Regions from separate parts of the Exiguobacterium sp. s194 genome, predicted to be linked through region 4. Evidence: riboswitches for the same ligand, from Rfam matches in the RefSeq annotation. Region 4 holds a riboswitch; each other region holds the start of a gene.
The links. A riboswitch is a leader RNA that binds a small molecule or an ion and turns the genes downstream of it on or off. The one in region 4 is predicted to bind S-adenosylmethionine.
Positions count from the first base shown of each region.

Region 1 (5,907 bases), on a different contig from region 4:
CGAGACCGATGAACGTGTTAATCGTGAACAACCCTTGTGGAATCAACACGGCCAACAGACCACCGATGAGGACGACTGCAATCGTCGTATACTTGATTGCGTTTTTCTTTTCAGACGGTGTCAACGGGTTCGGTACGTATGAACCGGCGAGACCAAGGTTCTTTTTCTTCGTGACCATGAAGACGACGAGACCGATGAACATCCCGACCGCGGCGAGCGCGAAGCCCCAATGGAAGCCATAACTCTTTTGAACCCCTCCGACGATCAAAGGCGAGATGAAGGCACCGAGGTTGATCCCCATATAGAAGATACTGAACCCGGCGTCACGACGACGGTCCGTCTCATTGTATAAATCACCGACGATACTCGAGACGTTCGGTTTCAAGAGACCGGTCCCGATGACGATCAACGCCATTGAGATGAACAAGAACGTCAGGCTACCCGGAATCGACAGTACGATATGACCGAGCATGATGAACACACCGCCGAAGAAGACGGCCCGGGACGTCCCGAACACACGGTCAGCGAGCCATCCCCCGATGACCCCCGACATGTAGACGAGTGCGCCATACACCGACATGATGGACAAGGCGACGTTCTGGTCGAGACCGAGACCGCCATCTGATACCTCGTAATACATGTAGAAGACGAGGATCGCACGCATCCCATAATACGAGAACCGTTCCCAAAACTCAGTGAAGAATAGCGTGAACAAACCCTTAGGTTGTCCGAAAAACCCTTTTTGTGGCACGCTGTCCACAATTTTCTGTTTATCGATCCTTTCCATGAAAGATCCCTCCTTAACCGTATTATCATAAAAAGAATCATTATGTTTGTAAAGGATAATAGAAGCAAATATTCAAAATTTAACGAATTTGCAACGAATTAAAAAATCACACTAAACGACTAGGTTCAGTGTGATTTATATAGGTCAAGCCGTCTTTTGTTTCGCTTCGGCCGCACTGACGCGACGTCCGAGCTGCCAGTAGATGAGGCCTGACACACAACTGGCCGCCCCGACGAGGATTAAGGCGATATGTCCGGCCCGCTGATCGAAGAAAAGGCTCGCCATGATTGGAGCCGTCACCCCGCCGATCAACCACTGGATACTGGCGGCCCCGTTATAGGCCCCACGCATATTCTCCGGAGCAATCAAGGCGATGAACGTCTGTTGGACCGGGGACATGATCATCTCACCGAGCGTATAGAACGCGTATACCGCGAGCAAGACGCTCACGAGGACGAGGTACGGTGTCCCGAGGGAGTAGAGGAGACGTGGCATGACCGCGATCAGGATCATGCCGACCCCGAAGATGGTCGCCCCGGCGAGCATGACGTTGCCGAACGGCTTGCGCCCGAGTTTCGAGGCAATCGGGAACTGGAACAACACGACCATGATGCCGTTCAAGGCGAGCATATAGGCGAACGGGTTCTCACGGTCGGTGAACGACGGCATCGACTCGCGCAAGAACAGCGGCAACATGCTCTCGATGAGCGAGAAGCCCATCGAGATGAACACACCGGCGAAGATGAAGACGAGGAACACCTTATCGTTATAGAACACCCGTAGGACGTCCCGGTTAGACGGTGTATCGGCCTCGGTCGTCTCCGGGAGCGACTCCCGGATGAAGCGGCCGAGGACGAGCGCATAAAGGATAAAGACGAATGACGCCGAGAAGAAGATATACTGCCGGTCGATGAACAGGACGGCGCTGCCGAGGAGCGGGCCGAGCGCCGCCCCGATGTTATGGCCCATCCGCAACAGGCCGAACGCCTCGTTCATCTGTTCGGGCTCGGTCACGTCCGCCACCATCGCGCTCGCGGCCGGATGGAACAACGAGTTCGTCAAACCGAGCATGGCGTTCAAAAGGAGGAGCGGCCAAAACGTCTCGGCGAACGCGAAACCTACGAGCGCGAGCGCGTCGCCGAGGATGGCGATCATCATGATTGGTTTGCGGCCATACAAATCTGCGAGCCGTCCGCCGACGACCGAACCGATGAGGGCCATGATCGGACCGGTCGCCATGATGACACCGACCTGGATATAACTGTCGAGCTTGTCGCTGTAATAGAGGACAAGGAACGGCGCGATCATGAACATCATGACGCCGGTGATCGTCTCCCCGAGGAAGCGGATCCAAATATTGCGGTCGAGTCGTTTGAGTGATTGAATCATTAGGTTCACCTGCTTTAATTATTGGAATGTAAAAAGGGACGCAGCATGCACAAAGGCATACGCGTCCCTACGATCTTAGACATGCCTCGGAAGGCAGGCGAACGTCACGGATTCAAATCACGGAGAGGCGCCTGCCGGTCAATATGGACTTGGACGTGCGAGCGTTGAATGACTGACATCGGTACCTCTCCTTTCTGCATTGGACTGTCTTCTCTTCAAGATTATGATATTTCTGTGAAATGTGTCAACCTAAATCGTCAATGTGTCATAACAATTCATTCAAGTTCTTGCGACTGAGCCGGTAGTCGATCAAGCGCGAGAACACAACTTGAATCATCGCCGTGACCGGCACGCTGATGAACATCCCGACGAGGCCGAACAGGCTGCCGCCGATGATGATCGACGTGATGACCCAGAACGGCGTGATGCCGACGCTGTCGCCGAGAATCTTCGGCCCGAGCCAGAGTCCGTCAAATTGTTGCAACAAGAAGATGAACAAGAGGACGATGAGCGCCGTGAACGGGTCATAGAAGTAGGTGATGATGAACGCCGGGATCATCCCGAGCAGCGGCCCGACGTACGGGATGAAGTTCAAGACACCGACGATGACGCCGAGGAGAAGCGCGTATGGCGCCCCGATAATCAACAGACCGGCGACGGCCAGCACCCCGATGATGAGGCAGTCGAGCGACTTCCCGATGATATAGCGTTTAAAGATGTAATCCATCTCTTGGAAGATGTCGATCGTCGTCTTGGCTGACGCGACCGGTAACATCGCATACAACAGCCGCTTGAACATGCGGGCAAAAATCTCTTTGTCTTTTAAAAGATAAATCGAGATGACGATCCCAATCAAGAAGTTGATGAGCGTCATCGTGAAGCTCGACACGTAGCTGACCGACGACAAGACGGCCGTCTCGACCCAGCCCGAGTAGCGCTCCTCGAACCGGCTGAAATCGATGGCCTGGGCGACTGTCGCGTTATACTCTTTCAAATACGTGTTCAACTGTGACAGGTACCCGTCGATTTGCCGGATATAGGACGGGAGTTCCTCAATGAGCGAGGCGAGGCTCGAATAAATGCGTGGGAACAGCGTCACCGCAGAGATGACGAGAATCCCGATAAAGATGATATAGACGATCAGCAAGCCTTGATATCGTTTTAGTTGAAACCGTTCTTCTATATAGGACAGGACGGTATTCAGGAGCAGCGCGATGGCGATTCCCATAATAATCGGCGTCAGCAACTGGAACGTATAATGCATCATCTGCGAAATCGTATCCGGTTCGCTGATGACTTTCCAGAGCACGAGCAGGATCAGGCCGATCACGCTCAACTTCCAAATCAATTGACGGTTTAATTCCAAAGGTCCATCCCCTCATGTTTTAAATTTTGTAGAATAACGTTCACTTTCACTATGAACGTTTTTTTATCGGGATTCAAGAGGACATGCTCATTTTCAAAAAAGGATTGACAAGATTGGTAACGTTTGGTTAACTAAGTGACATATTACAAAAAGACAAATCGCATATAAAACACTTTCTATCAAGAGAAGCGGAGGGACTGGCCCGATGAAGCTTCAGCAACAGATTGATTCAATACTGTGCTAATTCCAGCAAGGTGACCTTGAGAGATGGAAAGGTGGTTGTTTGAATACGTCCGTATCTCGACACCCCTTTCCGCGGAAAGGGGTGTTTTTTGCATAGGAGGACTATTCATGACTGACAGACGCTCACATCTACTTAAAACGTTACCACCTCAACATTTCGTCGGACTCGCGAACGAGGTGGCCGAACTCGAACAAGCCGGCCGCGACATCATCCGACTCGGACAAGGGACGCCTGACCTGCCGACGCCTGAGCCGATCTGTGACGCGCTTCAGACGGCGCTCCTCGACGCCTCGACCCATCAATACGGTCCGTTCCGCGGTCAGGCCCGCCTGAAGCAAGCAGTGGCGACGTTCTATTTGAATGAGTATGGAGTCGAACTTGATCCCGAGACAGAAGTAGCGATTCTCATCGGCTCAAAATCTGGTCTCATCACGTTGCCGCAATGCGTACTCGAACCTGGCGACGGGATTTTGCTACCGAATCCCGGCTATCCTGATTACATCTCGGGGGCACGCCTCGCCGGTGCCGTCGTCCGTGACCTCGTCCTCCGGGAAGAGAACGGCTTCTTGCCGGACTATGAGACGCTCGATACGCAAGAGGCAAGACTCATGTATTTGAACTACCCGAGCAATCCGACCGGAGCCGTCGCCTCACCCGCTTTCTTTGACGATACCGTCCGTTTCGCCCGGGAGCGGGACTTGATGGTCGTCCACGATTTCGCATACGGCAGCATCGGATTCGATGGCCATGTCCCGCCTAGCTTTCTGCAGGCGGAAGGGGCGAAAGAAGTCGGCATCGAGGTATATACGATGTCGAAAGCGTTCAACATGTCCGGTTGGCGCGTCGCCTTTGCTGTCGGGAACGCGGACATCATCGAGGCGATCAACACGTATCAGGACCACGTCCACGTCAGCGTGTTCTCGGCCATCCAGGCGGCGGCTGTCGCTGCGCTCGAGGCGCCCCGTACCATTCGCGATGACTTGGCACGACTGTACGAGGCACGGCGTGATCGCCTGATCGACGGGTTGAACCGAGCCGGCTGGGCCGTCGAACCGCCGGAAGGCTCGTTCTTCGTCTGGGCGAAAGTGCCTGAGGGTGATGCCAAGTCGTTCTCGCGGAAACTGCTGCATGAAGCTGGTGTCGCCGTCACCCCGGGCTATTTCTTCGGTTCGGAAGGGAACGGATACGTCCGCTTCGGTCTCGTCTCACCGGAACCGAAGATTGACGAGGCCGTCGAACGAATCGAGCGGTTGTTTGCCGCCTATGAGGAGGTGCGGGCATGATTCGTCAGGCCGTCCTTGAATATGACCACGCCGATGACGCGCTCGACCGTCTTGATGACTTAGTCGACGGCCGCCGTGCCCACGTCCTGCACGGTCAGAACGGGTATGACGTCGTCCGAGCCATCTTTCCGGCCATCGCGGACTATCCGGCAACAAGGTTCAGCGGGGAGTGCACGGACTCGGAAGTCGAACGGCTCAAACCGTTTGACGCCGACGTGTTAATCGCCGTCGGAGGCGGCAAGCTCGTCGATACGGCCAAACTCGTCGCCTATCAACGGAACGTCCCGCTCATCGTCGTCCCAACGCTCGCCTCGAACTGTGCGGCGTTCACACCGCTCAGCGTCGTCTATCAGGAGGACGGGAGCTACGACCGCTACGACATGTTCCGCGTCGTCATCGAACGGGTCATCGTTGACTCACGGGTCATCTCGCGCTCACCATATGAATACTTTCGGGCAGGTGTCATCGACACGGTCGCGAAGTTTTACGAGGCCCGTTATTTGAGTGGTGACAGCTCAGCTGACGCCGGCGTCAACACCGGACTCGTCTTGGCCGAGCAGTGCGGGCGTCTCGTCGAACTTGAATTGAGCGAGCACGCTTTTGAGTCGTATAGTGACGACGTCCGCTTCGCGGTCGATCACGTGCTCGCCATCGGCGGCGCCGTCGGTGGATTTGGTGACGCCGGGACACGCGTCGCCGTGGGCCATGCGGTCCATAATGCGCTCAGCCGCTTCGAGTCGACCCACTCATTCTTGCACGGAGACAAGGTCGGCTTCGGCCTGATCGTCCAAGAGCGGTTGCGGCGCTCGGCCGATGCCCCTTATTTGGAGGCTTGGTT
Region 1 is NZ_JACSLT010000005.1:158,147-164,053, forward strand. Features, by position in the region: gene KNP85_RS07855 (peptide MFS transporter) at 1-787, opposite strand, end outside; gene KNP85_RS07860 (MDR family MFS transporter) at 932-2,176, opposite strand; gene KNP85_RS07865 (AI-2E family transporter) at 2,442-3,542, opposite strand; SAM riboswitch class I at 3,716-3,816, shown strand; gene KNP85_RS07870 (aminotransferase class I/II-fold pyridoxal phosphate-dependent enzyme) at 3,894-5,069, shown strand; gene KNP85_RS07875 (iron-containing alcohol dehydrogenase family protein) at 5,066-5,907, shown strand, end outside.
Region 1: another riboswitch for S-adenosylmethionine. It lies ahead of KNP85_RS07870 (aminotransferase class I/II-fold pyridoxal phosphate-dependent enzyme); the one in region 4 lies ahead of KNP85_RS06985 (2,3-diketo-5-methylthiopentyl-1-phosphate enolase).

Region 2 (5,907 bases), on a different contig from region 4:
CGCCTCACTCGCTTTCGTGAATCGTTTGAAATTGTCCTGGAACTTCCGGGCGAGCGCCGTTGCTTCGGCATCGTAGCGCGCTCCGTCTTTCCATGTGTCCCGCGGATTGAGCACGTCGCCTGGCACGCCGTCAATGTGGCGTGGAATCTCGACATTGAAAATGTCGTGGCGCGTCGTCTCGACGTCACGCAATTTGCCGTTGACCGCCGCGTTCACCATCGCCCGTGTATAGGCGAGCTTCATCCGTGATCCTTCTCCGTACGCGCCGCCGGTCCAACCCGTGTTGACGAGATAGACGTCGACGTCGTGCTTCTCAATCAGCGTACCGAGCATGTCCGCATAGCGCTCCGGTGCGAGCGGCAAGAACGGTGACCCGAAGCAGGTCGAGAACGTCGCCTGTGGTTCAGTGACGCCGCGCTCCGTGCCGGCGAGTTTTGACGTATACCCTGACAAGAAGTGGTACATCGCCTGCTCTTTCGTCAATTTGCTGATTGGAGGCAATACCCCGTATGCATCGGCCGTCAAGAAGACGATCGTGTTCGGATGACCGGCCCGTGACGGAAGCATCGCGTTATCGATGAATTGAATCGGATAGGCGGCCCGTGTGTTCTCGGTGAGCGAGATATTCTTATAATCCGGTGCCCGGTTCTCGTCTAAGACGACGTTCTCAATCAATGAGCCGAAACGGATGGCATCGTAGATTTCCGGCTCGTTCTCGCGCGACAAATTGATCGTCTTCGCGTAGCAACCGCCCTCGATATTGAAGACGCCGTCGGGTGACCAACCGTGCTCGTCATCCCCAATCAAATGGCGTTCCGGGTCGGCCGACAGTGTCGTCTTCCCAGTTCCCGATAGACCGAAGAAAAGGGCCGTCTCGCCGGCGTCCGATACGTTCGCCGAGCAGTGCATCGATAACACATGTTGTTCCGGCAACAAGAAGTTCATGACCGAGAAAATCGATTTTTTAATCTCACCGCCGTATTCTGTTCCCCCGATCAGAATGGTCCGCTTGGCGAATGAGACGAGAATGAACGTTTCGGAGTTCGTCCCGTCGATGAATGGATCGGCCTTATAACTCGGTGCATAGATGACCGTGAAGGGCTCGAAGGCACCTTTCGTCGGCCATTCACGCAAGAACAACTGTTTGGCGAACAAATTGTGCCACGCGTATTCCGTGATGGCACGGACCGGGAGCGTATAGTGCTCGTCTGCCCCCGCAGAAGCCTCGAGATAATAGAGCTTGTCTTTCGTTTCGAGGTGCGTCAACACTTTGTCGAGTAGCGCGGTGAACTTCTCTTCCGCGATCGGTTGGTTGACTGGACCCCAGTCTACTAAATGATTGCTGACTTCATCTTGCACGACGAATTTGTCTTTCGGTGACCGTCCTGTGAATTTCCCGGTACTGACCGATAAAGCCCCGTCTTTCGTCAGTACGCCTTCACCGTTGCGAATGGCTTCTTCCACCAGTTCTGGAACCGTCAAGTTCCGCATCATGTCGGCACCTTTAATTAATTCTTCGATTTTCAGGAGCGTTGTCGCCATCCTGAATCCCACCTTTCCCCTAAATAGATGTGGATGAAATCCGCATACTTCCGCGTTTAATCAGTATGACGTTTTTATTATATGTGACATACTAATCAAAAACAAGCATTTTTTACCCTTTAAAGTAAGCGCTTTCTTACATTGTCATTCTAACATATTCTGTACCAGGTCATAGTACAAAAACCAAAACGGACAAAAAAATGTTTGATATTTCACAAACATAACTATTTGACCGTTTGTGAAAAGTTTGACGAATTCGGTCGATACGCTTGACAGAACGGGGTGTCATTTATATGATGGTCTTCGTAACGGATACTCTTATTCTGAGCGGTGGAGGGAACAAGGCCCTACGAAGCCCAGCAACCGTCCGATTTTTCATTGTTATTCGGAAAAGGTGCTATCCTGAAGCGAAGCGTAAGCTTCGAACGATAAGAGGGTAAGGAAGAACGATTCAACCTTTCCCATTTGAACATGGCGAGAGGTTTTTTTCATTACCGTCCCAAAGCAACGCGTAAGGGGAACGAGTACCGTCCACACATCACCCTTTATTATAGGAGGTTTTTCGAAATGGCAAACTTGAACCGTCGACTTTTCACTTCGGAGTCCGTCACGGAAGGACATCCGGATAAAATTTGTGACCAAATCTCAGATGCGATTTTGGATGCAATTTTAGCTGAAGATCCAAACGCCCGCGTTGCGGCTGAGACGTCTGTCACAACAGGTCTCGTGCTCGTAGCAGGTGAAATCACAACATCAACTTACGTGGATATCCCGAAAGTTGTTCGTGAAACTGTTCGTGAGATCGGCTACACACGTGCGAAATATGGTTTCGATGCAGAGACTTGTGCTGTCCTCACATCGATCGATGAGCAATCGGTAGACATCGCGCAAGGTGTTGACCAAGCGCTCGAAGCTCGTGAAGGACAAATGACTGAAGAAGAAATCGATGCGATCGGTGCTGGTGACCAAGGTCTCATGTTCGGTTACGCAACAAAAGAGACGCCGGAACTCATGCCGCTCCCGATTTCACTCGCTCACAAATTGTCACGTCGTTTGGCAGAAGTTCGTAAGAACGGCACGCTCGCTTACCTTCGCCCAGACGGTAAGACACAAGTGACAGTCGAATACGACGAAGCGAACAACCCAGTTCGCATCGACACAATCGTCATCTCGACACAACACGCGGAAGACATCACGCTCGAGCAAATCCAAGCTGATTTGAAAGAGCACGTCATCGATGCAGTCATCCCGGCTGAACTCATCGACGCGGACACGAAATACTTCATCAACCCGACTGGCCGCTTCGTAATCGGTGGACCACAAGGGGATGCAGGCCTCACAGGACGCAAAATCATCGTCGATACGTACGGTGGATACGCTCGTCACGGCGGCGGCGCGTTCTCAGGTAAAGATCCTACCAAAGTTGACCGTTCAGCAGCGTATGCAGCTCGTTACGTGGCGAAAAACCTCGTTGCAGCGGGACTTGCTGACAAAGCAGAAGTTCAACTTGCTTACGCAATCGGTGTTGCTCACCCGGTATCGATCGCGGTTGATACGTTCGGCACAGGCAAATTGAGCGAGACTGAGCTCGTCGAACTCATTCGTGAGAACTTCGACCTCCGTCCGGCCGGCATCATCAAGATGCTCGACCTTCGTCGCCCAATCTACAAGCAGACAGCAGCTTACGGCCACTTTGGTCGTACAGACGTTGAACTCCCATGGGAGCAAACGGACAAAGCGGCAGTGCTCGAAGAAGGCGCGAAACGTTTCGCATAAGCATAGAAAAACGACCTTTCACTCGAAAGGTCGTTTTTTTTAGGCTTGCGGCTTGTCTTCAGTTGTTGAGTTCTCTTTGCCAAGTGCCGTATCTTTCGCTTCGACGACTTTCTCGCCGATCGATTGTAAATCCGATTTCGCTTCTTGCGCCGTCCCGACGACTTTGTTCACGTCTTGTTTGACCGTGTCGACTTCACCGGCGACTTTTTCATAGACGTTTTGCACGTCGGTCGCGACGTCTTGAATGACCTCGCTCGCTGCTTTCACTTGACCGATGACTTGTGACGCCGTTCCGGCCGGGTCTTGTTTGACCGTATCGACGAGACCGCCGACCGATGACTTCGCGCTCGAGAACGATTGTTTCGTGTTCTCACGGTTTGACGTGCTAAGTAAGGCGAGTAGGCCGCCGACGAGGGCGCCGAGGAGCATCCCGGTCACGACTGTGATTTTTGGACCTCCTGTGTTCGTTTGTTCAAACTGACGGTTCGGATGATTGGCTTGCTCGACTTGTGGATCGTGTTGTAGTTTCGGTTCCATGGTAACACTCCTTTTTGTAAGTTGGCATTGATACTCTTATACCCGACACAAAATGGAAAATAACGTCTTCCTTCATTTCGACATCAAAAAGTAATGAACGGGCAGGATATTTTTTTGCCGATGGGGAATGTTACTACTAGATTGGCCAAAAGGGGGATGCCGTTATGAAGATTCGAGAAGCCGTGCCAGAAGATGCCGCCACCATCCGCGACATTGCGCTCGCGACGGTCAGTGAACGAGACGAGGTTCGTTCGAAAGTAATGGAACGCGCCTATCAACAAGAAGAGATCGTCCGCGCCATCAGTTCAAGCGAGGAAGCGAAAGAGCAGTTGTTCATTGTCGGTGAGGCCGAAGGCGACGTCATCGGCTTCTATCACGCCATCGACCGCGGGGACACATGGGAAGTACTCCGTCTCTATCTTCATCCGGCTCATCACCGCCAAGGCCTAGGGACGGCACTGTTGTCGCATCTACGGGAACGGAAAGTCCAACCGATCGAGCTGTACGTCGAAAGCTCGAACGAGCAAGCCATCGCTTTTTTGAGTCATGAGGCGTTCATCGAACTGAATCGCATCCAAGAGGAAGTGTACGATCAACCGATGGAGCTGATTCATTTACGGTACGACCCGCGCTAAGACCCTAGACGGATTTTCAACCAAACATCAGTCTCGGCTGATGTTTTTTGTTAGTATAAAGATATGTGATAACAAAATGAGGTGACAGCATGGCTTATGAAGAAGAATCACGAAAAGGGGTCATCGTGATCGTGTATCCGCTCCAGTTCACGTCGCGTTTGAGTGAGGCGTTTTTAGGACGGTTGCGGGACGAGTATGAAGTCCTCGTCGTGACCGGCCAGACGGTCGGTTTGACGGCGGAAGACCATAAATTGTTAATCAAGAACACGTTACGTGAGGCGAGTCAGTACAAGCTGCCGATTCACGTCATCGCGTTCAGTCTCGGGGCGTTGTTGACGAACCGCTTGCTCCAGGAATATGACGTGCCGCTCGGCAGTCTGACGTACATCTCACCGCTGTTCGACTGGCATCCGTCCCGCCAAATCGGCGGACTGAAACAAGTCGTGGCCAGTGCGGTCGACCGTTTCCGTCCTGACCTTCCGCTCGGCATGATGACGTTCATGGGTGGCGGGGAAGAGTCGTCGCGCTTCGGGGAGATCACGTACGGTCAATACCGTGAAATCGAAGAGGAAATCGTCGAGCATCAAGAAGAGAAGAAACATCTGCCGCGTCTGCCGCTCGCTTGTTTCTACGCACCGGACGATCGCTTCGCCGATGTGAAATTGACACTCAACGTCTGCCGGAAAATCGGCGGCGACCAAGTGTATATTCGTCGGCTCGAAGGGTTCCCGCACTTCGGCTATGAACGATTGAATACGAAGTTCGCGGAGACGCTCATCACGTTTTATGAATTGATTCGAGAATGAAATCGAGGCTGGGACATAACTCAGTAGATTTATAAGAAAGAGGCCACCTGGCGCGACTCGTTCGCGCCAGGTGGCCTCTTCTCCTTTTTATGGGTTCGTACGCACATTTCGATATAAACAGATAGGGGCGACCTCTGATAAAGTTAAAGTGACCAAACCATAACTTTGGAGGTGCCCCTATGTACAAAGAGTATACCATGAACCAGTTGGTTTTGCCCCTAGATTTAGAAGTTCGGCTCCCGGAGAACGACATCGCCTTCGCCGTCCACGACCTCGTCGAACAGATCCCGGACGAGGCGTTCGAGACGTTCTGGCGAACGACGGGCTGCCCGGCCTATCACCCGCGGATGATGATGAAGATCGTCCTCTGCGCGTACACGCAGTCCGTGTTCTCGGGCCGGAAGATCGAGGGCCTTCTCAAGGACAGCCTGCGCATGATGTGGCTCGCCCAGGGACACGAGCCGAGCTATCGGACGATCAATCGGTTCCGAGTCCATCCGGACGTCGCCCCGGTCCTGAAGTCCGCCTTCGTCACGTTCCGTTGCCACCTCGTCGAGGCGGGTGAGATCGACCAGGAGGCGATCTTCATCGATGGCACGAAACTCGAGGCG
Region 2 is NZ_JACSLT010000002.1:366,117-372,023, forward strand. Features, by position in the region: gene pckA (phosphoenolpyruvate carboxykinase (ATP)) at 1-1,542, opposite strand, end outside; SAM riboswitch class I at 1,858-1,977, shown strand; gene metK (methionine adenosyltransferase) at 2,110-3,318, shown strand; gene KNP85_RS03770 (hypothetical protein) at 3,358-3,855, opposite strand; gene KNP85_RS03775 (GNAT family N-acetyltransferase) at 4,020-4,490, shown strand; gene KNP85_RS03780 (alpha/beta fold hydrolase) at 4,580-5,296, shown strand; gene KNP85_RS03785 (IS1182 family transposase) at 5,476-5,907, shown strand, end outside.
Region 2: another riboswitch for S-adenosylmethionine. It lies ahead of metK (methionine adenosyltransferase); the one in region 4 lies ahead of KNP85_RS06985 (2,3-diketo-5-methylthiopentyl-1-phosphate enolase).

Region 3 (5,907 bases), on a different contig from region 4:
CGCACGTCTACAGGAGTGGTTACCCGGTTACGGAAAATCGGTCGAGGCGGCCGCAGCCATCCTCCGCCACATCGAGGCGCACCACTCGGTCAATCCGGCGCTCAAGCAAGAGATTGTGCGCTTGCTTGAAACATGAACCGACGAATCGGAATATGCTACAGTAACAGGAGAGGTGATGAACATGGTGACACTATATGGCTATCCGCCATGCAGTACGTGTAAAAAAGCAGAGAAGTGGTTGAAAGAGAACGGCATCGACTATACATATATCCATATCGTCGAGGCGACGCCGTCGAAAGACGAGTTGGCTGAACTATGGAAACAGTCGGGTCTCCCGCTTAAAAAATTCTTCAATACGAGCGGACAAGTGTATCGGAACGAAGGCATTAAAGACAAGCTACCAAATCTATCAGAAGACGAACAACTCGAGCTTCTTGCGAGCAATGGTATGCTTTTAAAGCGCCCAATCGTGACAGATGGTCAAAAATCAACTGTCGGATTTTCAGAAAAGTCGTTTACAGACGTTTGGGGCGAAGTGCTATAATACTCGTGTGAGTCTAATTCATTTGAGGGGGAAGTTAAGATGAGCAAAGTACCTGCCAATCTACGTTATTCAAAAGAGCACGAATGGGTGGAAGTGAACGGAAGCGTCGCCCGCATCGGGATCACGGATTTCGCACAAAGCGAACTAGGGGATATCGTCTTTGTCGAACTTCCTGAAGTCGGTGGCACGATCTTACTCGATGAGCCATTCGGTTCGGTTGAATCGGTCAAGACCGTATCAGAGCTTTACGCACCGATCTCTGGGAAAATCACAGCAGTGAACGAATCACTTGCCGATTCACCAGAACTCGTCAACGAAGCACCGTTCGAAGGCGCTTGGATGATCGAAGTCGAGTTGAACGACGCGTCAGACGTCGACAAGCTCATGTCAGCCGAAGAATACGAAGCGATGATTCAAGGCTAAACAAAACCCGGTTTCTCTTTACGAGAAGCCGGGTCTTTTTGATTAATCGAAGTCGAGACGGTAATGATCAGGCTCGATGAGCGACGTCCGGTTGAACAAACGATAGAACAGAATCCCGAGTGCGATTGGGATGAGCCCGAACAAGACGACGACAAGCATGACGTTCCAGAGCGCGAATCCTCCCGGCATCAAATGCAAGGCGTTGACCGGACCGATTAGACCCGAGACGCCGAATCCGGCACTGATTGGCGTGCCTTCAATCCGAAGGATACCTGCGAGCGCTCCGAGAATGGCCGCATTGGCGAGCACCGGCAACATCATGATCGGACGACGGACGAAGTTCGCCATTTGAATCTTCGGTGAGCCGAGGAAGTGGGCGATCGACGTTCCGGTCGCGTTCATCTGCCAGCCAGCGATGGCGAGACCGAAGCCGGCAGCGACGACGCCAAGGTTGGCGGCCCCGGCAGCGACACCAGAAAGGCTGATGGCTGTGGCAATTCCGACCGTCGAGATTGGCGATACGATGATGAGCGAGAACGCCATCGCGATTAACATGCCCATCACGATCGGTTGCAGTTCAGTCATCGTCATGATGATCGTTCCGACGTACGTCGTAATCTGTGAGATGTAAGTGAGTAGGAACGCGCCGATGCCTCCCGCGACGACGATGACCGTCATCGGCAAGACGAGCACCGTGTATGTCTTCAAGCGTGGCGACAACTGCATGACGAGGAACGTCGCGAGAGCGGCCGTCACACCGGCCGTGATGACGTCACCGATTCCGGCCATGAGGAACGCGCCTTCCTCGACGCGGATGGCGCCACTTCCGACCTGGGTCGCGATGCCGATCGTCCCGGCCTCGAGCGCCGATCGTCCGAACTGCATGGCGACGGCGACACCGATGATGACCGGTAAGAGGCGCATCGCAATCGTCGTCGCATCTAAGATGAACTGCAAGGACGGAAAATACGGCAAGATGGCTTTCGTTAATTCACCGAGCAAAGCGCTCGGGATGAGGGCGATGAGAATGGCAAGACTGAGGCCGTTCAAGACGTTCATTAAAAATTGTTTTCCGGTAAGCTTCTCTTCCGTCATTGGGGATTCACCTGTCCTTTTCTACTGGTTTGCTGTTATGTACAAAAGCGATAAAGTTAATGACCATACTATGCCTCTTTCTGCAGAGCGTCAACAAGAAATGTTGAAATGTTCAGAATTTTCCATTTGAGCACAACTTTTGAACCGACTGGGTCGGATTCATATACTTAGAAGAGAGGTGAGCAAAATGATGACAGACGGATTCTTATATATATACGCCCCAATGTGCGGTACATGCGCCGTGGCCGAGCGGATGCTCTCGGTCGTCGAGGCGGTCGACCCAGAATTGAAGATTGAAAAACGCGATGCCAACTTTATCCCGAACGAACTCGAGGCGTATCAGGTTATGAGTGTCCCGGCGCTATTGAAGCTGGAGAATGGCCAAGTTCGCGATCGTTTGTACGCGTTTCAAAACGTCCAGCACGTCCTATCTTTCGTTAAATGAGATAGGATGATTAGAATAATCTGAAAATTTTAAATAATCAGTTGACACAGAAAGTTCACGAATGATATATTCATTACAACATCTTACTTGAACACAACATAGGACGAGATTTTCCCGTCATCAAGACGTTTTCGAACAACCGCTGCATGAGCTTACGCGATTTCAGGTGGACCTTCCCTTCGATTGTCCCCCAAAAAAATCAAGCGTCGGGGCACCGGTCGCGTAATTGCATGGTCCGTTCGAAGACCGAGTGATGGTTGGGTAAAAATCCCCCATATAAGGATGAATGCTCTGATCGGGCAAAAGAGGTTCATCTATGGGTTGTCCTTCAGTGACTCAAGGTGCTACGTTCTGTGTCATCCTCGGATGGCACCTTTTTTATTTTTTCGCATAAAATAGTTTGACATGAAAATAATATGTCGCTATGATAAGGCTAATCGAATACGCAACCACTCTTATCAAGAGAGGCTGAGGGACTGGCCCTATGACGCCCAGCAACCGCGGAGCAATCCGAAATGGTGCTAATTCCAGCAAGGTGTATACCTTGGAAGATGAGAGCAATCGTTGTCCGTACGATAAAGTACGCACGTTTGCTCAAACGTGCGTACTTTTTTTGTTGTCAGGAGGGAAATGGATTGATTCAACTACGCAATGTGGCCAAATGGTTCGACACGAAAAACGGTCGGGTCCAGGCGGTCGATGATGTGTCGCTTACGATCGAAAGCGGCGAAATTTTTGGAATAATCGGATATTCAGGTGCGGGGAAGTCGACGCTCATCCGCTTGCTCAACCGACTCGAGGCACCGTCAAGCGGTGAAATCGTGGTCGCCGGCAGCGAGCTGACGAAACTCACACCAAAGGAACTACGCGGGGTACGTAAAAACGTCTCGATGGTGTTCCAACACTTCAACTTGTTATGGTCGCGCACAGTCGCTGAGAACATCAGCTTCCCGCTCGAACTCATCGGGGTACCGGCGAGCGAGCGCAAACGCCGCGTCCAAGAACTCGTCGAGCTCGTCGGACTCGCCGGACGAGAAGACAGCTATCCGTCACAACTATCGGGCGGCCAAAAGCAGCGAGTCGGGATAGCCCGTGCGCTCGCTACGAATCCAGAAGTGCTCCTCTGCGATGAAGCGACGAGCGCACTCGACCCGAAGACGACGGATTCGATTCTCGAACTGCTCGTCAGCATCAACAAGAAACTCGGTTTGACGATCGTCCTCATCACCCATGAGATGCACGTCATCCAAAAGATTTGTCACCGTGTCGCCGTCATGGAGGCCGGAAAGGTCGTCGAGACCGGGCAAGTCGCCGACGTGTTCCATCACCCGGAACAGCCAATCACGAAAGAGTTCGTCAAACAGATCGGCGCGGTCGAAGACATGTCGCTCACGTTCGAACATTTGAAAGCTCGTTATCCGAGCGGTCAAATCGTCAAGCTCAAATTCTTGAACGAAACGGCCGAACAACCGATTCTGTCGGAAGTGTTGAAGCAGCATGACATCGGCTTCAACATCATCGGCGGAAACGTGACGCAGTCACAAGTCGGTGCCCTCGGGACATTATTCATCCAATTGATCGGAGAGCCGGCTGAAGTCGAGCGGGCCATCGCCTCAATCCGATCACAGGCAGTGGAAGTGGAGGTAGAAAGCGATGTTTCCTAATGTAGATTGGCAAGTCATGTTAGAACAGACGTGGGAGACGCTCTATATGACGCTCGTCGCCGGAGCCGCGACGTTCGTCATCGGTCTCGCCCTCGGGATGCTCCTATATGTCACAAACGAGCCGCTCATGATGAAGAACCGTCCGATTTACACGGTCATCAGCGCGGTCGTCAACATCTTCCGGTCGATCCCGTTCATCATTTTGATTATCTTGCTCATCCCGTTCACGTTACTCGTCGTCGGGACGATGCTCGGGTCAACGGCAGCACTGCCGGCACTGATCATCGGTGCGGCCCCGTTCTATGCTCGGATGGTCGAGCTCGCGCTTCGCGAAGTCGACCGCGGCGTCATCGAGGCGGCTGAGTCGATGGGTGCGACAAAATGGCAGATCGTCTATAAAGTATTGTTCCCAGAAGCATTGCCGGCCATCGTGTCAGGCATCACGGTCACGATCGTCGCGATCGTCGGTTACACGGCGATGGCAGGGGTCGTCGGCGGTGGAGGACTCGGGAACTTGGCGTTCCTCGAAGGATTCCAGCGTTCACAAAGTGACGTCACGTTCGTCGCGACCGTCTTAATCTTGGTCATCGTCTTCGTCATTCAGTTCATCGGCGATCGACTCGTATCTGTAATTGATAAGCGTTCTGCTTAATCTAAATAGAAAATTTGGAGGGGTTTTATAATGAAATCATGGAAAACAGTACTCGGTTTAACGGCAGCTTCAGCACTTACGATTCTCGCGGCTTGCGGCGGTGGGGATTCAGAATCAGGTTCAGGCGATGACAAGACACTCGTCGTCGGCGCATCAAACGTCCCGCACGCTGAGATTTTAGAGCACGTCCAAGACGAATACGAAGAGAAGGGCTATACGCTCGAAATCAAGAAGTTCCAAGACTACGTCCTCCCGAACAAGACGCTCGCAGACGGGGAGTTGGACGCGAACTACTTCCAACACGAGCCGTACCTCGAGTCGCAAATGGCTGAAAACAAAGACTACAAATTCGCTTCAGCCGGCGGCGTTCACATCGAGCCGATCGGTGTGTACTCGAAAGACTACGCGTCACTCGATGAGCTTCCAGAAGGCGCTGAAATCATCATGAGTTCGTCGGTCGCTGACCACGGACGTATCCTCACGATGCTTCAATCTGAAGGGTTGCTCACACTCGCAGACGGCAAGACAACGGACGCGACGGTTTCAGACATCGTCGACAACCCGAAAAACTTGGAGTTCAAGACGGACGTCGAAGCGGCACTTCTCCCGCAAGCGTTCAACAACGGTGAAGGGGACGCGGTCCTCATCAACACGAACTACGCGATTGATGCCGGCCTCAACCCACTCGAAGACGCAATCGCTCTCGAAGGTGAAGATTCACCTTACGTCAACTTGATCGTCACACGTGAAGGCGACGAAGATGATGAGCGCGTCAAAGCACTCCTTGAAGTCCTCACGTCAGAAGAGACACAACAGTGGATCTTGGATGAGTACAAAGGTGCGGTCGTACCGGTCAAACAATAATTTCGTCAAGGCCCGGGCTATCCCGGGCCTTTTTTATTTGGAGTAGTTTTGGTTCACCAATAGAAGTACACTACATATATGTAGGAAAAGGGGGGATCCGGATGAACATACGACACATTCATCCGCTGACGCTGGGTGTCTTGTTTGGCACATTTTTTGCCCGGCTGTCGACATTTTTTGTTATGCCGTTTTTTGCGATTTATCTCGCGACGCTCGGTTT
Region 3 is NZ_JACSLT010000002.1:302,177-308,083, forward strand. Features, by position in the region: gene KNP85_RS03430 (hypothetical protein) at 1-136, shown strand, start outside; gene KNP85_RS03435 (arsenate reductase family protein) at 182-544, shown strand; gene gcvH (glycine cleavage system protein GcvH) at 584-967, shown strand; gene KNP85_RS03445 (PTS sugar transporter subunit IIC) at 1,010-2,062, opposite strand; gene KNP85_RS03450 (thioredoxin family protein) at 2,250-2,507, shown strand; SAM riboswitch class I at 2,960-3,065, shown strand; gene KNP85_RS03455 (methionine ABC transporter ATP-binding protein) at 3,143-4,171, shown strand; gene KNP85_RS03460 (methionine ABC transporter permease) at 4,161-4,823, shown strand; gene KNP85_RS03465 (MetQ/NlpA family ABC transporter substrate-binding protein) at 4,854-5,687, shown strand; gene KNP85_RS03470 (MDR family MFS transporter) at 5,789-5,907, shown strand, end outside.
Region 3: another riboswitch for S-adenosylmethionine. It lies ahead of KNP85_RS03455 (methionine ABC transporter ATP-binding protein); the one in region 4 lies ahead of KNP85_RS06985 (2,3-diketo-5-methylthiopentyl-1-phosphate enolase).

Region 4 (5,907 bases):
TCGGCCGGTGTGAATGTGACCGCCGTTTCGTCGAGCTCGACCGTCCCGGACGTCGGGATGATGGCGCCACTCAACAGCTTCACGAGCGTACTCTTTCCGGCCCCGTTCAATCCAAGCAATCCATGAATCTCGCCACGTCGGAGCGTGAAGCTGACATCGTCGAGCACGGTGACGTCGCCATAGCGTTTCGTGACGCGTTCGAGCCGTAACATCAGTCCGTCCCTTTCATCCAGTCCGACCAGGCCGCGTCTGATGCGCCCCAGTTCGGGACGTATTGGCCGAGGTCGTCCATCGTCACTTTCTCGTCCGGCAAGACGTCACGGTCGACGAGATATGGGTCGACCGAATGAATCGACGGCGTCTCTTCACCCGCTAATTTTTGATACGCGTAACGGACTTGGATGCGTCCGATTTCAGCCGGGTCGGTCGCCGCCGTCACTTTCCACGGGCTGCCGTCCTCTTGCATGAGTTGAAGGTCTTCGTCACTCAAATCGATGCCATAGACGTCGATTTCATCGCGTCCGGCCTGTTTGATGGCACGGCTCGCCCCTTTGGCGAACTCGTCCCACATCGCGAATACGGCATCAATCTCGCCTTCCGGATATTTCTTCAAAATTGCTTCCATCTGGCTCTGTGTGTCGAGCGCCGTATTGTTCGTCGCCGAACCGAACTTGGCGACTTCCGTAATGCCCGGATAGCGTTTCAAGAACGCATCGTAAATCGTGTGGCGTCGTTCCATCGGTGTGAAGCCACCGACCCAAATCGTGACGATGTTGCCTTCGCCGTCCAAATCTTCAGCGAGTGCCTTGAGCGAACGCCAGGCGAGCGAATAGTCGTCCTGGTCGATGACCGTTACGCCTTCGTTCGTCAAATCGTTGTCGAACGCGACGACTTGGATGCCTTTGTCGAGTGCGCGTTGGACCGGTTCTTTCAATGCATCGGCGCGGCCATGGTCAATCAAGATGACATCGACGCCTTGCGTCGTCGCCGTGTCGACGTAGCTCGCCATCTTCGACAGATCGTTGTCAGCGTTGTACACTTTCACGTTGCCGCCGAACGATTCGACTTGTTCCGTCACCCCATTGATATACTGCGACGAGAACGTCCCAATCGACATTTGCATAATCAAGGCGACGTCGATTTCTTTCGGCAACGTCCCGTTCGAGACCGAGACGGGCTTGGTCTCTGCCGTCTTCTCGACCGGCTTCGATGGGGCCGCTTGCTCGTTCGTGCAACCGACGAGCGCCAAGACGAATGTGAATAACAAAATCAATAGTTTTTTAGACATGAATCGTTCCCCCTACATGATGTGTGATGGTGGCTTCTGTCGGTCCGAACACCCCCGCCTCGGTGATGAGTCCGGTGATGAGGTCGGGCGTCGTGACGTCGAACGCCGGATTGAAGACGGTGATACCGACAGGCGCCGTCGGTTGACCGCCGATATGTGTCACTTCTGACGGATTCCGCTCCTCGATTTCAATCGTGTCATCCGCCGTCAAATCGAACGTCGAATGCGGCGCCGCGACATAGAACGGAATGCCGTAATGTTTGGCGAGGACGGCGAGCTGCAACGTCCCGATTTTATTGGCGACGTGACCCGTCCGTGTGATACGGTCGGCTCCGACGATGATGGCGTCGACTCGTTTTGACTGAATCGTCCAAGCCGCCATATTGTCCGTGATGAGCGTCACGTCGATATCGGCCCGATCGAGCTCCCAGACGGTGAGGCGTGCCCCTTGCAGGAGCGGTCGCGTCTCACAGGCGAAGACGTTGAAGGATACGCCACGTTCTTTTCCGACGTAAAACGGTGCGAGCGCCGTGCCGTAACGCGATGTCGCGATGGCACCGGCGTTGCAAATCGTCAATACGTTCCCCCCGGCCGGCAACACCGTCAGTGCATGCTCGCCGATGGCCCGGTACGTATCGACGTCCCGGTCGTACAAAGCGATGGCGCGGCGTTTGATTTCCTCGGCAATCGCCTCAAAATCATCCCCGACATTTAAATCAAGGAGCGATTCAATCACGTTTTGCAGATTGACCGCTGTCGGCCGGGTCGCAATCAAGCGGCGTCCGACGAGGTCGAGCCGACGCGTGAAGTCCGGGTCATCGACTAACCGTCCCGCTTCTTTGGCGAGGACGAACGCCCCGAAGTAAGCGATGGCCGGTGCGCCGCGGACTTGGAGCGTCTCGATGGCATGTTCGGCCTGTTCAAGCGTCTCGATTGTCACGTAACGCTCTTCATGCGGCAACAACGTCTGGTCCAATACGATGAGTTCGTCTGTCTGTGAATGGAAACGGATGTTTTGGACCGTCATACGCGCACCCCCGACAGGAGTGTCACCAAGTCGTCAATCGATTCGACGCTGTGTCGTTCTTTAATGAGCGCCGTCCCGAGGGCGAGCGCGTCACGTTTTCGTTCGAGCCGCGTCGCTTCCGGCAATGTCTCGAGATCGGCGACACCGGCCAGTCCGACGGCACGGCGAATGAGTTCGCAACCGGCGTAGCCGATCGTGTCGCTGAAGACCGTCCGCAACAACTCGTCGACGAAACCATCCGTATTGAATGGCTCGACGGCGCGCTCAAAATTAGCCCGAAACGTCTTCTCGAACGTCTCCCACACCGTCAAGACGTCCGTGAAACGCTCGAAGCGTTTGAGCGGGTCATAGAACGTCGACAGCGTCAAATGGGCGATGATTTGGCCGAGGTCGAAGCCGAACGGTCCGTAAAATGCGAACTCTGGATCGATGATTTTCGTCTCTTGTTGAGTCGCGAAGATGCTGCCCGTATGTAAGTCTCCATGCAGGAGTGCCTCATGTTTCGTGACAAACCCGACTTTCAATTTCGTCACCTCGATCTTGAGCGCCTGGTCTTGCCAAAGGCGTTCGACATCTGCTCGCAGCGCCGTCTCGATGTTGTTCGACTCCGCGTCTTTGAACGGATCGGTGAAGATGAGCTTCTCGGTGATGTCACACAGTTCCGGGTTGTAATAGTCACGTTCAATCCGCTTCTTCGCGATCGGTCCAGCTGCGTAATCCGACGTCGCAAACAGCGTCTCGCCCAAAAATTCACCGACATGACGGGCGAGTTCCGGGTAGCTCTCCCCGTTCAAATAGCCGGTGCGGACAATCTCATAATCAGATAGATCTTCTATAATCGTGTAAGCGAGTGTCCGGTCGCTGCCAAGGACAGCCGGGACGAACCGAGGCGCGACAGTCGCAAACTCACGGAGTGCCAACTGTTCAATCCATGCCCGCTCGAGCGTGAGCGGCCAGCTCTCACCGACGACTTTGGCGTATGGGAGCGCTTGTTTGACGATCAGGCGCTGTTCGCCTTGGCGAATCCGAAACACGAGATTCAAGTTGCCGTCCCCGATCTCCTCGCACTCGGCGATTCCTTCTTGCAAGTATCCTAATTGACGGACGTGCTCGACGACGGTCTGTTCTGTAAATGGTTGATATGACATGATGTTTTCCCCTTCCTGTACGTTGCCCACAAAAAAAGCCCCTTTCTCCGCGAGAAAGAGGCACAGCCAAAATGGTTGTTCCTCTCATCTGTCAGACATTCGTCTGGTGGATGTAGCACCGTGCCTAGTGGTCGGTTGCTGCGGCGTCATCGGGCCAATTCCCTCTGCCAACTCGCGATAAGAGTGTGTTATTCGATTCGGTGAACTTATGTGATGAATATTACGGACTCGACGTCACGATTGTCAACGTCATTTTCTCGACGCAACTCCGTCTTTTTTTGTGCATATATGGAAACAACTTCCCAAAATATTTTTTTTGGAAAAAAAGGAATTGACGACGTGATGATTCTGTGCAAAAATTCAATTAAATTTCACAACTTCAAATCACATTCTTATCAAGAGCAGACGGAGGGACGAGCCCGATGATGTCGCAGCAACCGACCAGAGATGGCACGGTGCTAATTCTTGCAGCGAAAGCTGAGAGATAAGAGTTCATTTTTTATGATGACCTCTTGCCTCGGCATGGGGTCATTTTTTGTTTGCCTGGAAGGAGGAACCATATGAGTATCACTGCCACATATGAAATCAAACGAACGGACGCGGTCGCGACCGTCGCCGACAAAATCGCCCTCGAGCTGACGGTCGGTACTTGGACGGAGCTGCCTCACTTAGAGCAAGAGCAGTTACAGGCGTACCGGGGTGAGGTCGTGTCGACCACACATACGGATACGACGAGCCGCTTCACAATCCGCTACCCGTTACATAATGTCAGCCCTGACTTTTCATCCATCTTGACGACGACGTTCGGGAAACTGTCCCTCGACGATTCGATTCGGTTAATCGATTTGACGTTGCCCGAGACGCTCGCCCCTCATTTCAAAGGCGCCAAGTTCGGGGTCACTGGAATTCGCGAGTTACTCGGTGTTCATGATCGCCCGCTCGTCATGAGCATCTTCAAAGGTGTCATCGGCCGTGACCTCGCGTTTCTCGAGCAGCAACTCCGCGATCAGTTCGCCGGAGGCATCGATATCGTCAAAGACGACGAGATTTTATACGACAACCCGCTCACCCCATCGCTCGAACGGGCCCGGATCGGAGCGGACGTCATTCAAGCCCACTTCGAGGCGACCGGGAAACGTGTCCTCTACGCCATCACGCTGAGCGGCCCCGTGTTCGGTCTACGTGACCAGGCGCTCCGTCTTATCGAGGCAGGTGCGACAGCGCTCCTGTTCAACGTCTATACGTACGGTCTCGACGCACTGCGCGAACTTGCGAACGATTCAGACATACGCGTCCCCATCTTGGCACATCCGGCCTTTGCCGGCGCCTTGACCGGATCAATCAGTCATTCGCTCTTACTCGGTAAACTCCCACGCCTCGCCGGGGCCGATTTAACGCTCTTCCCGTCTCCGTACGGCTCCCTCGCGACACCGCGTGACGAGGCGTTCACGATTCGTGACCAGAGCGCCGAACCGCATTGGTCGAAACCGATTTTACCGGTCCCGTCAGCCGGGATTCATCCAGGACTCGTCGCCGATATCATTCGTGATTTCGGGACGGATGTCGTCATCAACGCCGGCGGTGGCATTCACGGACACCCGGACGGCGCAGCCGCCGGGGCTCGTGCTTTCCGACAAGCGATCGCTCACGTTCTCGGCCAAACCGAAGGACAGACGGACGAGCTCGATACCGCGTTGAAGGCGTGGGCGTCACGATGACGGTCCATATCCTCTGCGACTTCGACGGGACGATCACGGCGGAAGACAATATTATCGCGTTGATGAAGGCGTTCGCCCCGCCGGCTTGGGTCGAGTTGAAAGATGCGGTCCTCGAGCAACGGATTTCGATTCGCTCCGGTGTCGGTCAACTGTTTCAACTATTGCCGAGCGCAGATGCCCCGGCCTACCGTGATTATTTGTTGGAGCGCATCACGCTCCGCCAAGGGTTCCCGGCATTTTTAGAAGAAGTTCGGGCCCATGGCTGGAAGTTTGACGTCGTCAGCGGCGGGATGGACTTCTTCGTGCAGCCGGTCTTGGACGGGCATGTCGCCCCCGAGCATATCTACTGCAACGTCGCCGACTTCTCCGCTGAGACGGTCACCGTCGCTTGGCCACACGCTTGCGATGAACAATGTACGAACGATTGCGGCTGTTGCAAGCCGACGCTCGCTCGTCGCATCGTCAATCCCGCCGACCGCTTGATCGTCATCGGCGACTCAGTGACCGACTTCGAGGTCGCGAAGCGTGCCGACTTCGTCTACGCACGAGGTCAACTCATCACGCTCTGCGAAGCGGCAGGCATCCGTTACGCACCGTTCGAGACGTTTGACGACATCACCCATCACTTGAAGGAGGTGGTCGTATGAGCCTTGCGACACGTTGGCTTGAACTCGCCGACATTAAAGACGAACTCGCCGCCCGCGACTGGTTCCCCGGAACGAGTGG
Region 4 is NZ_JACSLT010000004.1:261,299-267,205, forward strand. Features, by position in the region: gene KNP85_RS06965 (sugar ABC transporter ATP-binding protein) at 1-212, opposite strand, end outside; gene KNP85_RS06970 (sugar ABC transporter substrate-binding protein) at 212-1,288, opposite strand; gene mtnA (S-methyl-5-thioribose-1-phosphate isomerase) at 1,281-2,315, opposite strand; gene mtnK (S-methyl-5-thioribose kinase) at 2,312-3,463, opposite strand; SAM riboswitch class I at 3,545-3,647, opposite strand; SAM riboswitch class I at 3,853-3,954, shown strand; gene KNP85_RS06985 (2,3-diketo-5-methylthiopentyl-1-phosphate enolase) at 4,024-5,181, shown strand; gene KNP85_RS06990 (2-hydroxy-3-keto-5-methylthiopentenyl-1-phosphate phosphatase) at 5,178-5,828, shown strand; gene KNP85_RS06995 (methylthioribulose 1-phosphate dehydratase) at 5,825-5,907, shown strand, end outside.